DNA from 3 places in the Streptomyces sp. NPDC057486 genome. Region 3 is predicted to be linked to each of the others. Evidence: riboswitches for the same ligand, from Rfam matches in the RefSeq annotation. Region 3 holds a riboswitch; each other region holds the start of a gene.

Region 1 (4,092 bases), on a different contig from region 3:
GACGCCCACCGGCACCTCCTGCGGGTCGAGGACGGTCCGGGCGAGCGTGTCGACCCAGACCAGGAACACCGCCCCGGCCAGCGCGGTGACCGGTAGCAGCCGCCGGTGCCCGGAGCCGCTGAGCGCCCGGGCGGCATGGGGCAGCACCAGTCCGACGAAGCCGATGGCGCCCGCCGAGCTGACGAGCGCGGCGGTCAGCAGCGCGGTCGTGCAGAGCAGCAGGATCCGGGCGCGGCCGACGTCGACCCCCAGTGCGGCGGCCGCGTCCTGACCGAAGGCGAAGGCGTCGAGCGTACGGGCGTGGCCCAGACAGATCAGCAGGGTCACGACGAGCACGGTGAAGCAGACCCACACATCGGTCCAGCCGACCCCGCTGAGCGAGCCGAGCAACCAGAACAGCACACCTCGGGTCTGCTCGGCGTCGGCCGAGGTCATCACCACGAAGGAGGTCAGTGCGGAGAACAACTGCATGGCCGCGACGCCGGAGAGGACGACCCGGTCCGTCGTACCGCCGAGGGTGTGGCTGAGCAGCAGCACCAGGGCGAACGAGCAGAGCGCCCCGACGAATGCCCCGGTCGAGACCGACACCGCTCCCCCGCCCACCCCGAGCACGACGACCACGACCGCGCCCGTCGACGCCCCGGAGGAGACGCCGAGGACGAACGGGTCGGCGAGCGGGTTGCGGAGCAGGGACTGCATGACCGTGCCGCACACCGCGAGCCCGGCGCCGCACACGGCGGCGAGCAGAGTACGGGGCATGCGCAGGTTCCAGATGATGCCGTCCCGGATCGGGGTGAGCCGCGAGCCGCCCACCCCGAGATGGGCGGCCACCGCGGACCAGACGTCGGCGACGGAGATCCGGGCCGGGCCGATGGTGACGGCGACGGCGACGGACAGCGCGAGCAGGGCGACGCCCGCGGCCCACAGCACACCGTCGCGCAGCCCCCGCGCGCCGGCGGCCCTGCGGTGCGTATCGGTTCCGGGTGCCTGCTCCGTACGTACCGCTGCGCCCCGTTCGGTGTCCGTCACCCGGCGAGCCCGAACGTCCGCAGCCCGGCGGCGACCTGTTCCAGACCCTCGACCGTCCGGATGGACGGGTTCATGGCCTGGCCGCTGAGGAGCACGTACCTCTTGTGCTTGACGGCGTCCATCTTCTTCGTCGCGGGATTGGACTCCAGGAACTCGATCTTCTTCGCGGCGCTCTCGGCGGTCTGTGCCTTGCGCGTCAGATCGCCGATGACCAGGACGTCGGGGTTGCGGTCGGCGACGGTCTCCCAGCTGATCTGCGGCCATTCCTCATGGGTGTCGTCGAAGACGTTCTTCGCTCCGAGCTCCCTGGTGATGACGCCGGGTGCGCCGCAGCAGCCCGCCAGGTACGGGGCCTTGGAGTCGGAGAACCAGTAGAGGAGGGTGGCGTCGGACGCGTCGATGCCGTCGGTGGCCGTCTTCACCCGCTCCCGCAGCCGGGCGACGAGCTCGTCTCCGCGCTGCTGGACGCCGAACACCGCAGCCAGGTCGCGCACTTCGCCGTAGACGCTGTCCATGGTCAGTGCTTCGGTACGCGCTCCGTCGCCGCCGCCGCTGTTGTCCTTGCCGGTGCAGTCGGCGGGCGACACGTAGGTGGGGACACCGAGCTCCTCGAACTGTTCCCGGGGGGCGACGCCGCCCTTGGCGAGGGTCGATTCGAACGAGGCGCTGACGAAGTCGGGTTCCTGGTCGAGGACCTTCTCCGACGACGGCCGGTTCTCCGAGAGGCGTGGCACCTTCGCGTTGGCCTTCTCCAGCCCCTTCATCACCGGGTCGGTCCAGGTGGCTGTGGCCGCCAGCCGATCGGCGAGGCCGAGGGAGAGCAGGATCTCCGTCGATCCCTGGTCGACGGAGACGGCGTGGTGCGGTGCGGCTGCGACGGTGACGGTGCGACCGCAGTTCCTGAGCGTCACCGGATAGCCTTCGCCACCGGCCGACTTGGCTGCAGAGTTGTCGGTCCCTCCGCCGCACGCGGTCAGCAGGAGAAGTGCCGCCGCGATCAGGGCGGCGGCGCGGACAGGGCTGGCTATGGACGGCACGGAGTCCCTCTGCGTCTCAGGGCTCATGCGCGGAGCCCGGTGTACGGAGTGCTGCCGCCCGGTACCGGGCGGCAGGTGCCAGCAGGTCTTCGGACTCGGGTTCCTTCGGACGGGACGCCTTCCCAGGACATCCGTGGACGTCCCAGTGGCCGTGGCCCCGCCCGTCCCCCTCACCGCTGCGCGTCAGCTCCGGATTCGCACCGGATTCCCTGACCCCTACGTGGAGTTTGACTGGCTTCGGCAAGCTATCACGCTGCCCCGCGCGGCTGGTCGGCGGTGTGGTGGGGCCGCAGGCGCCCCGGCCGTCCCGGCCCGGCCCGCTCCCCCATGCCTACGGGCGCTGGAGGGCGACCACAGCATTGTGGCCGCCGAACCCGAAGGAGTGGCTCACGGCGCGCCGGACGGGCCGCCGGCGAGGCTGTTCGGTGACGCAGTCGATGTCGAACTCGGGCGCCGGGGCGTCCAGGTTGGCGATCGGCGGAACGACGCCGCGTTGCAGCGTGAGGATCGTCAGCCCCGCCTCGATGGCTCCGGCAGCCCCCATGCAGTGGCCCAGTACCCCCTTGGGGGCGGTGACGGGTGGCCGGTGCGGGTAGGCCCCGCTGATGAGAGCGGCTTCGGTGGCGTCGCCCAGCGGTGTCGACGTGCCGTGCGCGTTGACGTGTTCGACGTCCTCGGCCTCCCAGTCCGCGTCGCGCAGCGCGGCCTCGACCGCGGCCCGGGCGACGGCGCCGGACGGATGCGGACTGGTGGGATGGTGGGCGTCGGTGGTGGCGCCCGTCCCGACGAGCAGCGCCCGCGGGACCGCTGCCCGGGCCCGTGCGTCGTCCGCCCGTTCCAGCACCATGACGGCGGCACCCTCGCCCATGACGAGACCGGCGCGGTCGGCCGCGAACGGCCGGCAGAGGCGGGCCAGGTCACCGTCCCTCGTCGCGGCGGCACCGGACCGGGCGAATCCGGTCATGGCGACCGGGAAGACGATCGACTCGGTGGCTCCGGCGATCGCGAGGTCGCACTGCCCGGTGACCAGCAGGTCCCGGGCGACGGAGAGCGCGGTGACCCCGGACGAACAGGCGGTGCACGGCGCCAGGCTGGGACCGGTCGCCCCCATCCGGATGGCGATCTCCGCAGCGGGCATGTTCGGAATGGTGAGGAGGATCCCCGCCGGTGAAGTGGCCTCCGGTCCGCGCCGGTCGAGGGCGACGGCCTGTTCGGTCAGGCCCGCGGAGCCTCCACTGCTGGTGCCGACGACCACGGCGACCCGGCTGCCGTCCCAGTCGGCCGGGTCCAGTCCGGCGTCCGCGACCGCTTCCCGCGCGGCGAGGACGGCGAACTTGACGTACCTCCCCATCCGGAAGGCCGCACGGCCGCCGACCGCCTCGTCCAGATCGATGCCGGAGACCGTGCAGGCGAAGTCGATCGCACAGCCTTCGAGCTCGGGGACGGTGCGGGCCGGTGAGACCCCGGCGCACACCCCGTCCCAGGTGGTGTCGGTGTCGTTGCCGACCGGGGTGATCATCCCCAGACCGGTGACGGCGACGGCAGGCCTGTTCATCGGGCGTTGCTCATCGCGGGATCGCCGCTCACCGCAGCATCGATGAACGTCGTGATGTCGGCGAGAGTGGCGTCCTTGTAGAGCTTGTCGGAGTCGGCCTCGACCCCCAGCGCCTCCTTGATGATGACGGCGAACTCGGCGACGGCGAGGGAGTCCATCTCCAGGCTGTCCATCGTGGAACCCGGAAGGATCTCGGCGGCGGGCACCTTGAAGGTGTTCGTGAGAACGTCGGTGATCTTGGGGTGAATCGCGCTCATGATCTTCCTCTTCGCTAGGTCGTACAGGTCGCGCACGTCATGCAGGTTCTGCCGATGCCCGGGACGGCGGAACGCACGGTCCCGACGCCGATGTAACTGACTCACGATGTGCCGGTTACGCCTTGCGGCGAACCGATTCGCCAACGATCATCCGCGGCTTCGTGCAGCACCGGGAAAGGACGGATGCGGTGCCCCGGTACACCGGCGGAACGGC
Region 2 (4,092 bases), on a different contig from region 3:
TCGTCCGCGGGCGCTTCGGATCGAAGGGCCTGTCGCTGGCGGTCGCCGTCACCGGCATCCTCGCCACGATGCCGTACATCGCGCTTCAGCTCGTCGGCATCCAGGCGGTGCTGGACGTGATGGGCGTCGGCGGCGGCGAGAACACCAACTGGTTCGTCAAGGACCTGCCGTTGCTGATCGCGTTCGCGGTGCTCGCCGCGTACACGTACTCCTCCGGGCTGCGTGCCCCCGCGCTGATCGCGTTCGTCAAGGACGGGCTGATCTACCTGGTCATCGCGGTGGCGATCATCTACATCCCGATCAAGCTGGGCGGCTTCGACGACATCTTCGCCAAGGCGGGCGACGCGTTCTCGCAGACCAACCCCGCAACCGGCAAACCGCGCGGCGCCCTGGCACCGGCCGAACCCGGCCAATGGGGCTACGCGACCCTGGCACTGGGGTCGGCGCTCGCCCTCTTCATGTACCCGCACTCGATCACGGCGACGCTCTCCAGCCGCAGCCGTGAGGTGATCCGGCGGAACACCACGATCCTGCCGCTGTACTCGCTGATGCTGGGCCTGCTGGCGTTGCTCGGCTTCATGGCGATCGCCGCCGGAGTCAAGGTGGAGAACGGACAGTTGGCGATCCCGCAGCTGTTCGAGAACATGTTCCCCGACTGGTTCGCCGGTGTGGCGTTCGCCGCGATCGGCATCGGCGCGCTGGTGCCCGCCGCGATCATGTCGATCGCCGCGGCGAACCTCTTCACCCGGAACATCTACAAGGACTTCCTGAAGCCCGACGCGACCGCGGCCCAGGAGACCAAGGTCTCCAAGCTGGTGTCGCTGCTGGTGAAGGTCGGCGCGCTCGCCTTCGTCCTCACCATGGACAAGACGGTCGCGATCAACTTCCAGCTGCTCGGCGGGATCTGGATCCTGCAGACGTTCCCGGCGCTGGTCGGCGGCCTGTTCACCCGGTGGTTCCACCGCTGGGCGCTGCTCGCGGGCTGGGCGGTCGGCATGGTGTACGGCACGCTCGCCGCGTACGGAGTGGCGAGCCCGACCCAGGCGCACTTCGGCGGATCCTCGAAGGAGATCCCGGGGATCGGCGAGATCGGCTACATCGGTCTGACGGCGTTCGTGCTGAACGCCGTGGTGACCGTGGTGCTGACGATCGTCCTGAACGCGGTGAAGGCCCCGGCGGGGGTCGACGAGACCTCCCCCGCGGACTACACGGCGGACGCGGGCGACCCGGGCGTCCGGGTGGAACTCCCGTCGGCCCGGCCCGAGTCGAGCCCGTCACCCGACGCGAGCCCGTCCGCCGGCTAGTTCCGGTCTCAGCACTGGTGCCGCGACCGGCGGCGTCCGCCCCATGAGGAGCGTCGTCCGGTGCGTGCGATCGCAGGGCGCCGGACGGGCTGCACCCCAGCCCGTCCGGTGCCGTCCCACCCGTACGGCACACTCCCGGCATGGACCTTTCGATCCGCCCGATCTCCCCGACGGAACACACCGCCCTCGGGGAGATCACCGCCCACGCCTACCTCGACGACGGCCTGCTCGACCTCGGCGCCGACGACCCGTATCTCGAAACGCTCCGGGACGTCCCCCGTCGCGTCGCCGAGGCCGACGTGCTCGTCGCCGTCGGTGCCGACGGCACGCTCCTCGGCGGAGTCACCTACGCGCCGCCCGGCAATCCGTGGGCCGACATCGCCCGCCCCGACGAGGCCGAGTTCCGGATGCTCGCGGTCGCACGGAAGGCACGCGGCCACGGGGCGGGCGAGGCGCTCGTGCGGGCCTGTATCGACCGGGCACGGGCCACGGAGGGCGTCGCGCGGCTCGTCCTGTCCACCCAGCCGACCATGCTCGGCGCCCACCGGATCTACCATCGACTCGGCTTCGTACGCACGCCGGAACGGGACTGGGATCCCGTCGAAGGCCTCTCGCTCCTCACCTACAGCCTGAGCCTCTGAACCGATGCGACACAACATGTGGGGGCCGCCTCATCGGGCGGCCCCCACATGTATGCTCGTGCTCGCTGTCGCCGCAGGGAAATCCGGTGTGAATCCGGAACTGTCCCGCAACGGTGTATTCGGTGCCCTTTTGCGCACCCTGAAAGTCCGAGGACCTGCCGACAGCGCGTCCGGCTCGACCGATCCGGACGCCCAGACGTCCGGGCCTCGCGGATGGGCCGGTGGACGCCGCACGCAGGGCTGCCCTCCTTCTTCGGGCATGCCTCCGCGCGGCTGCCCCGCTCCCCCGCCGGCCCAGAGCCGAGCGAGGGAGAGCACCACGTGACCATCGCGCCAGCCGATCCGGCTTCAGTCGCCGAGTCCGCGGGAACCACGAACGACGGACCCGGGACCGCACTGCTGCGGACCCTGACCGACCTCACTGCCGATCTGCCCGACACCGACCCCGGCCGCGTCGCCGCCGCCGCGCTGCGCGGCCGCAACGCCGCGTCGGACGAGGCGGAGTTGCGCGCGCTGGCCACCGAGGCCGCCGCGGGTCTGATCGCCGAGGACCCCGCGTACTCCCGGCTCGCCGCCCGCCTCCTGACCCGCACCATCGCGGACGAGGCGGCCGGTCAGGGCGCGCTGTCGTTCTCCGCCTCGGTCGCCGTCGGCCACCGCGAGGGTCTGATCGCGGACCGCACGGCCGCTTTCGTGGCACTCCACGCGGCGCGGCTCGACGCGCTGGTCGAGCAGTCCCTCGCCGACGGCGCCGACGACCGGTTCGGCTACTTCGGGCTGCGGACGCTGCACAGCCGTTATCTCCTGCGCCACCCGCTCACCCGCCAGGTCATCGAGACGCCGCAGCACTTCATGCTGCGCGTCGCCGCCGGTCTCGCCGAGGACGAGTCGGTACGCGCACTGGACGAGGTCGCCTCGCTGTACGGCCTGATGAGCCGCCTCGACTACCTCCCCTCCTCCCCCACGCTCTTCAACTCCGGCACCCGGCACCCGCAGATGTCCTCCTGCTATCTGCTGGACTCGCCGCTGGACGAACTCGACTCGATCTACGACCGCTACCACCAGGTGGCACGGCTCTCCAAGCACGCGGGCGGCATCGGCCTGTCGTACTCCCGCATCCGCGCCCGCGGCTCGCTGATCCGCGGTACCAATGGGCACTCCAACGGCATCGTGCCGTTCCTGAAGACGCTCGACGCCTCGGTCGCCGCAGTGAACCAGGGCGGCCGCCGCAAGGGCGCCGCCGCCGTCTACCTGGAGACGTGGCACGCGGACATCGAGGAATTCCTGGAGCTGCGCGACAACACGGGCGAGGACCAGCGGCGTACGCACAACCTCAACCTGGCGCACTGGATCCCTGACGAGTTCATGCGCCGGGTCGACGCGGACGGCGACTGGTCGCTGTTCTCCCCCGCCGACGTGCCGGAACTGGTCGACCTGTGGGGCGACGAGTTCGACGCCGCGTACCGGGCCGCCGAGGCCAAGGGCCTGGCCCGCAAGTCGATGCCCGCGCGTGAGCTGTACGGCCGGATGATGCGGACGCTCGCGCAGACAGGTCAGGGCTGGATGACGTTCAAGGACGCCTCCAACCGGACGGCCAATCAGACGGCGGAGCCGGGTCGCGTCGTCCACTCGTCGAACCTGTGCACCGAGATCCTCGAAGTCACCGACGACGGCGAGACCGCCGTCTGCAACCTCGGTTCGGTCAACCTCGGTTCGTTCGTGGCCGACGGCGACATCGACTGGGAGCGGCTGGACGCCACCGTCCGTACCGCCGTGACGTTCCTCGACCGGGTCGTCGACATCAACTTCTACCCGAGCGAGCAGGCCGGCCGCTCCAACGCCCGCTGGCGTCCGGTGGGGCTGGGCGCGATGGGGCTCCAGGACGTCTTCTTCCGGCTGCGGCTGCCGTTCGACTCCCCCGAGGCCCGCGCGCTCTCCACGAAGATCTCCGAGCGGATCATGCTCGCCGCGTACGAGGCGTCCTGCGACCTCGCCGAGCGTTCCGGTCCGCTGCCCGCCTGGTCCGAGACGCGCGCCGCCCGCGGCGTGCTGCACCCCGACCACTACGACACCGAGCTGAGCTGGCCCGAGCGCTGGGAAGCGCTGCGCGCCCGGATCGCACGGACCGGCATGCGCAACTCGCTGCT
Region 3 (4,092 bases):
GGTCTGGCCATCGCACTCGGCACCTACCTGGGTGGCTGGCGCATCATCCGCACCATGGGCAGCGGCCTCACCGAGCTCACGCCGCCGCAGGGCTTCGCCGCCCAGACCAGCGCGGCCACAGTCATCCTGGCCTCCTCGCACCTCGGCTTCTCCCTCTCCACCACCCAGTCCTGCTCCGGCGCCGTGATGGGTGCGGGGCTCGGCCGCCGGGGCGGTGTGGTCCGCTGGTCCACCGCCACCCGGATGTTCGTCGCCTGGGGTCTGACCCTGCCGGCCGCGGGTCTGGTCGGCGCGGGCGCGGAGTTCCTCACCAAGCAGGGCACCTGGGGTGTCGCCGTCGTCGCCGTCCTGCTCGTCGCGGGCTCCGGAGCGATCTGGCTGCTGTCCCGGCGCAAGCCGGTCGGGCACGACGATGTCGCGCCCGACGGCGAGGACGCCGAACCGGCGGGTGTCATCACCACCGCCATCGCGGCCGTCACCCCGCCGCCCACCGGGGCGGCCGCGATCGCCACGGCAGTGGACACCACGGACCTCAAGACCACCATCCCGGCCCAGCCCGGAACCGTCGCCGCCGATCCGGCGCGGCCCGCCACGGTGTAAGGACAGATCACCATGAACATCGACTGGGCAGCTCTCGGCTCCGTTTTCGGCGTCTCGCTCGTCGTCACCGTCGCACTGGTGGGCCTCTTCACCCTGGGCATCGTCGGACTCTCCAAGCAGCCCGAACCGGCCGCACAGGGCGGCTCCGCCGGAGGCTCCCTCGTGCTCGCCCGTGCGGGTGCGTACCTCTGCTTCGGGCTCTGCGCGGCCGCGGTCGCGTACGGGATCTATCTGATCGTCGCCTGAGCCCCTTCCCGCGCTCCCCCGTCGGGCCGGACACACCTCGCGTGTGTCCGGCCCGATGTGCGTCTGCGCACACTGCACCGCCGCAGGTCAACGCCAGGTTGACGGGCGTTCGCGCAGCGTGGTGGACTGCCGGAGCCATTTACGGCGACAGCAGAGGAAGCCGGTGCGAATCCGGCGCGGTCCCGCCACTGTCACCGGGGAGCAGTCCCCCACACCGGAAGTCACGGCTCGCGCACGCGGGCTGGAAGGCCGGGGGAACTGCGGATCCGGGAGCCAGGAGACTCTCGCCGCCGGTCACGTCGAACCAGGGCGCGGACCCTGAGTGAGGACATATCGCCATGCCCGGCTGCCGTGCGTCCGCCGTTTCTGTGCCGCTCCCACCAGGAGCCGGCTGTACGAAGGTTCTTCGAGGCAGTTCGGCCGGTTGAGCCGTGCGAGCCGACCGCATCTTCGCGTACGGCGCCGCCGCCGGTCTGATCGGCGATCTGCTGCTCGGTGATCCCCGCCGGGGGCATCCGGTCGCCGCCTTCGGGCGGGCCGCGGCGGGCGTCGAACGGCGCCTGTGGCGCGACCACCGCGGGTGGGGCGCCCTGCACACCCTGGTCTGCGCCGGAGGCGCCGCGGGTGGAGCCGCGCTGGCCGCCCGTGCCGTACGCCGTCATCCCGCCGCCTCCGTCGCCCTGACCGCGGCCGCCACCTGGTCCGTCGTCGGCGGCACCTCGCTGGGTCGCGAGGCGCGCGCCGTCGGCGGCGCGCTCGCCGCCGGTGACATCGAGCTGGCCCGGGAGCGGCTCCCCCATCTGTGCGGGCGCGACCCGCACTCCCTCGACGGGCCGCAGATCGCACGCGCCGTGGTGGAGTCCGTGGCCGAGAACACCTCGGACGCGGTGGTCGGCGCGCTGGTGTGGGGCGCGCTGGGTGGCGTACCCGGACTCGTCGCCTTCCGCGCCGTCAACACCCTCGACGCGATGGTCGGGCACAAGTCGCCCCGCCATCTGCGCTACGGCTGGGCCTCGGCCCGCCTGGACGACGTCGCGGGCTGGCCCGGCGCCCGGCTCACCGCCGTGCTCGCCGTGGTTGCCGGGGGGCAGCCACGGCGAGCGTTGCGGGCCTGGCGGGCGGACGCGGGCAGGCATCCGAGCCCCAACGCGGGTCCGGTGGAGGCCTCGTTCGCGGGGGCGCTCGGCGTACGGCTCGGCGGGACCCTCGCGTACGGCGGACGTGTCGAGCACCGGCCGGTACTGAACGGCGCGACCGGCCGTGCGGTGGAGACCGGGGACATCGAGCGCGCGGTGCGGCTGTCGCGCCGGGTGGGGGTGCTGGCCCTCGGCGTGTGCGCGGCGGGCCGGCTGATCGCGGGACGGTGGTCGCCCCCGGGGCGGCGTCCGGCCGCGGGACGGAGCGGGAAATGAGCGGCGGACTGCTGGTCGCCGGAACCACGTCGGACGCGGGCAAGAGCGTCGTCACCGCAGGCATCTGCCGGTGGCTGGTGCGCCAGGGCGTCAAGGTCGCGCCGTTCAAGGCGCAGAACATGTCGCTGAACTCGTTCGTGACCCGCGAGGGCGCGGAGATCGGACGAGCACAGGCGATGCAGGCGCAGGCCGCCCGGGTGGAACCGACCGCGCTGATGAACCCGGTGCTGCTCAAGCCCGGCAGCGACCGGTCCAGTCAGGTCGTCCTGATGGGCAGGCCGGTGGGCGAGATGAGCGCGCGCGGTTACCACGGGGGGCGACAGGAATCCCTGTTCGGTACGGTCGTGGGCTGCCTGGAACAGCTTCGGGGCACCTATGACGCCGTGATCTGCGAGGGGGCGGGCAGCCCGGCCGAGATCAATCTGCGGCGCACCGACATCGTGAACATGGGGATCGCGCGGGCCGCGGGGTTCCCCGTCGTCGTCGTCGGCGACATCGACCGCGGTGGCGTCTTCGCCTCGTTCTTCGGCACGACGGCACTGCTCGGCGCCGAGGACCAGGCGCTGATCGCCGGCTATCTGGTCAACAAGTTCCGCGGCGACGTGTCGCTCCTGGAACCGGGTCTCGACATGCTGCACGGGCTGACCGGGCGACGGACGTACGGAGTGCTGCCGTTCGCCCACGGTCTGGGCATCGACGAGGAGGACGGACTGCGGGTCTCGCTGCGCGGGGCCGTACGCGAGTCGGTCGTCGCGCCGCCGCACGGCGAGGACGTGCTGCGGGTCGCGGTGTGTGCCGTACCGCTGATGTCGAACTTCACCGATGTGGACGCACTGGCCGCCGAACCGGGTGTCGTGGTCCGGTTCGTGGACCGGGCGGAGGAGCTGACCGACGCGGATCTGGTGATCGTGCCCGGCACGCGCGGGACGGTGAAGGCGCTGGCCTGGCTGCGGGAACGGGGGCTGGCCGACGCGCTGCTGCGGCGGGCGGCGGAGGGGCGTCCGGTGCTCGGCATCTGTGGCGGGTTCCAGGTGCTCGCGGAGCGGATCGAGGACGAGGTGGAGTCGCGGGCGGGGCGGGTCGACGGGCTCGGGCTGCTGCCGGTGCGGATCCGGTTCGACCGCGAGAAGACCCTCGCCCGGCCGGTCGGTACGGCACTCGGGGAACCGGTGGAGGGGTACGAGATCCACCACGGGGTCGCCGATGTGCGGGGCGGCGAGCCGTTCCTGGACGGGTGCCGGGTCGGCGCGGTGTGGGGCACGCACTGGCACGGGTCGCTGGAGAGCGATGCGTTCCGGCGGCGGTTCCTGGGGGAGGTCGCGCGGGCGGCGGGACGTCGGTTCGTGGCCGCACCGGACACCGGTTTCGGGGCGTTGCGGGAGGAGCAGCTGGATCGGCTGGGGGATCTGATCGAGGAGCACGCGGACACGGGGGCGTTGATGCGGTTGATCGAGGCGGGGGTGCCGGAGGGACTGCCCTTTGTGGGCCCCGGGGCGCCGGAGGTGCCGGCGGCCCGTGGGGGCCGTGGGACTGGGGTGGCTGGGGGGTTGGCGTGAGGGGAACGCCTGCGGCGGGCTTTCCTCCCCGCCCCGCCCCTTCCCGCAACCGGGGCTCCGCCCCGGGCCCCGGTCCTCGAACGCCGGACGGGCTGGAATGCGGCCCACGGATGGATGACGTCGTCAAGGAGGCTCTGTGAGTACCCCGTATCCCTTTACAGCCGTCGTCGGGCAGGACGATCTGCGGCTCGGATTGTTGCTCAATGCCGTATCGCCCGCTGTCGGCGGTGTGCTCGTGCGTGGGGAGAAGGGGACCGCCAAGTCCACCGCCGTGCGGG

What was found. Region 3 has a riboswitch for cobalamin ahead of ACFU6I_RS28460 (cobalamin biosynthesis protein). Riboswitches for the same ligand answer to the same signal wherever they lie in the genome.
Region 1: it holds a riboswitch for cobalamin, as region 3 does, so the genes downstream of both, ACFU6I_RS34935 (ABC transporter substrate-binding protein) here and ACFU6I_RS28460 (cobalamin biosynthesis protein) in region 3, are expected to answer to the same signal.
Region 2: it holds a riboswitch for cobalamin, as region 3 does, so the genes downstream of both, ACFU6I_RS35860 (ribonucleoside-diphosphate reductase subunit alpha) here and ACFU6I_RS28460 (cobalamin biosynthesis protein) in region 3, are expected to answer to the same signal.

What each region holds. Positions count from the first base shown of each region.
Region 1 covers NZ_JBHVEE010000105.1:28,690-32,781, reverse strand. Annotated here, with positions in the region: gene ACFU6I_RS34940 (FecCD family ABC transporter permease) at 1-1,029, opposite strand, end outside; gene ACFU6I_RS34935 (ABC transporter substrate-binding protein) at 1,026-2,093, opposite strand; cobalamin riboswitch at 2,129-2,317, opposite strand; gene ACFU6I_RS34930 (beta-ketoacyl-[acyl-carrier-protein] synthase family protein) at 2,398-3,621, opposite strand; gene ACFU6I_RS34925 (acyl carrier protein) at 3,618-3,878, opposite strand.
Region 2 covers NZ_JBHVEE010000111.1:19,523-23,614, reverse strand. Annotated here, with positions in the region: gene mctP (monocarboxylate uptake permease MctP) at 1-1,304, shown strand, start outside; gene ACFU6I_RS35865 (GNAT family N-acetyltransferase) at 1,445-1,945, shown strand; cobalamin riboswitch at 1,985-2,123, shown strand; gene ACFU6I_RS35860 (ribonucleoside-diphosphate reductase subunit alpha) at 2,267-4,092, shown strand, end outside.
Region 3 covers NZ_JBHVEE010000070.1:32,983-37,074, forward strand. Annotated here, with positions in the region: gene ACFU6I_RS28450 (anion permease) at 1-600, shown strand, start outside; gene ACFU6I_RS28455 (hypothetical protein) at 613-846, shown strand; cobalamin riboswitch at 999-1,130, shown strand; gene ACFU6I_RS28460 (cobalamin biosynthesis protein) at 1,278-2,258, shown strand; partial or broken gene ACFU6I_RS28465 (cobyric acid synthase) at 2,255-3,954, shown strand; gene ACFU6I_RS28470 (putative cobaltochelatase) at 3,951-4,092, shown strand, end outside.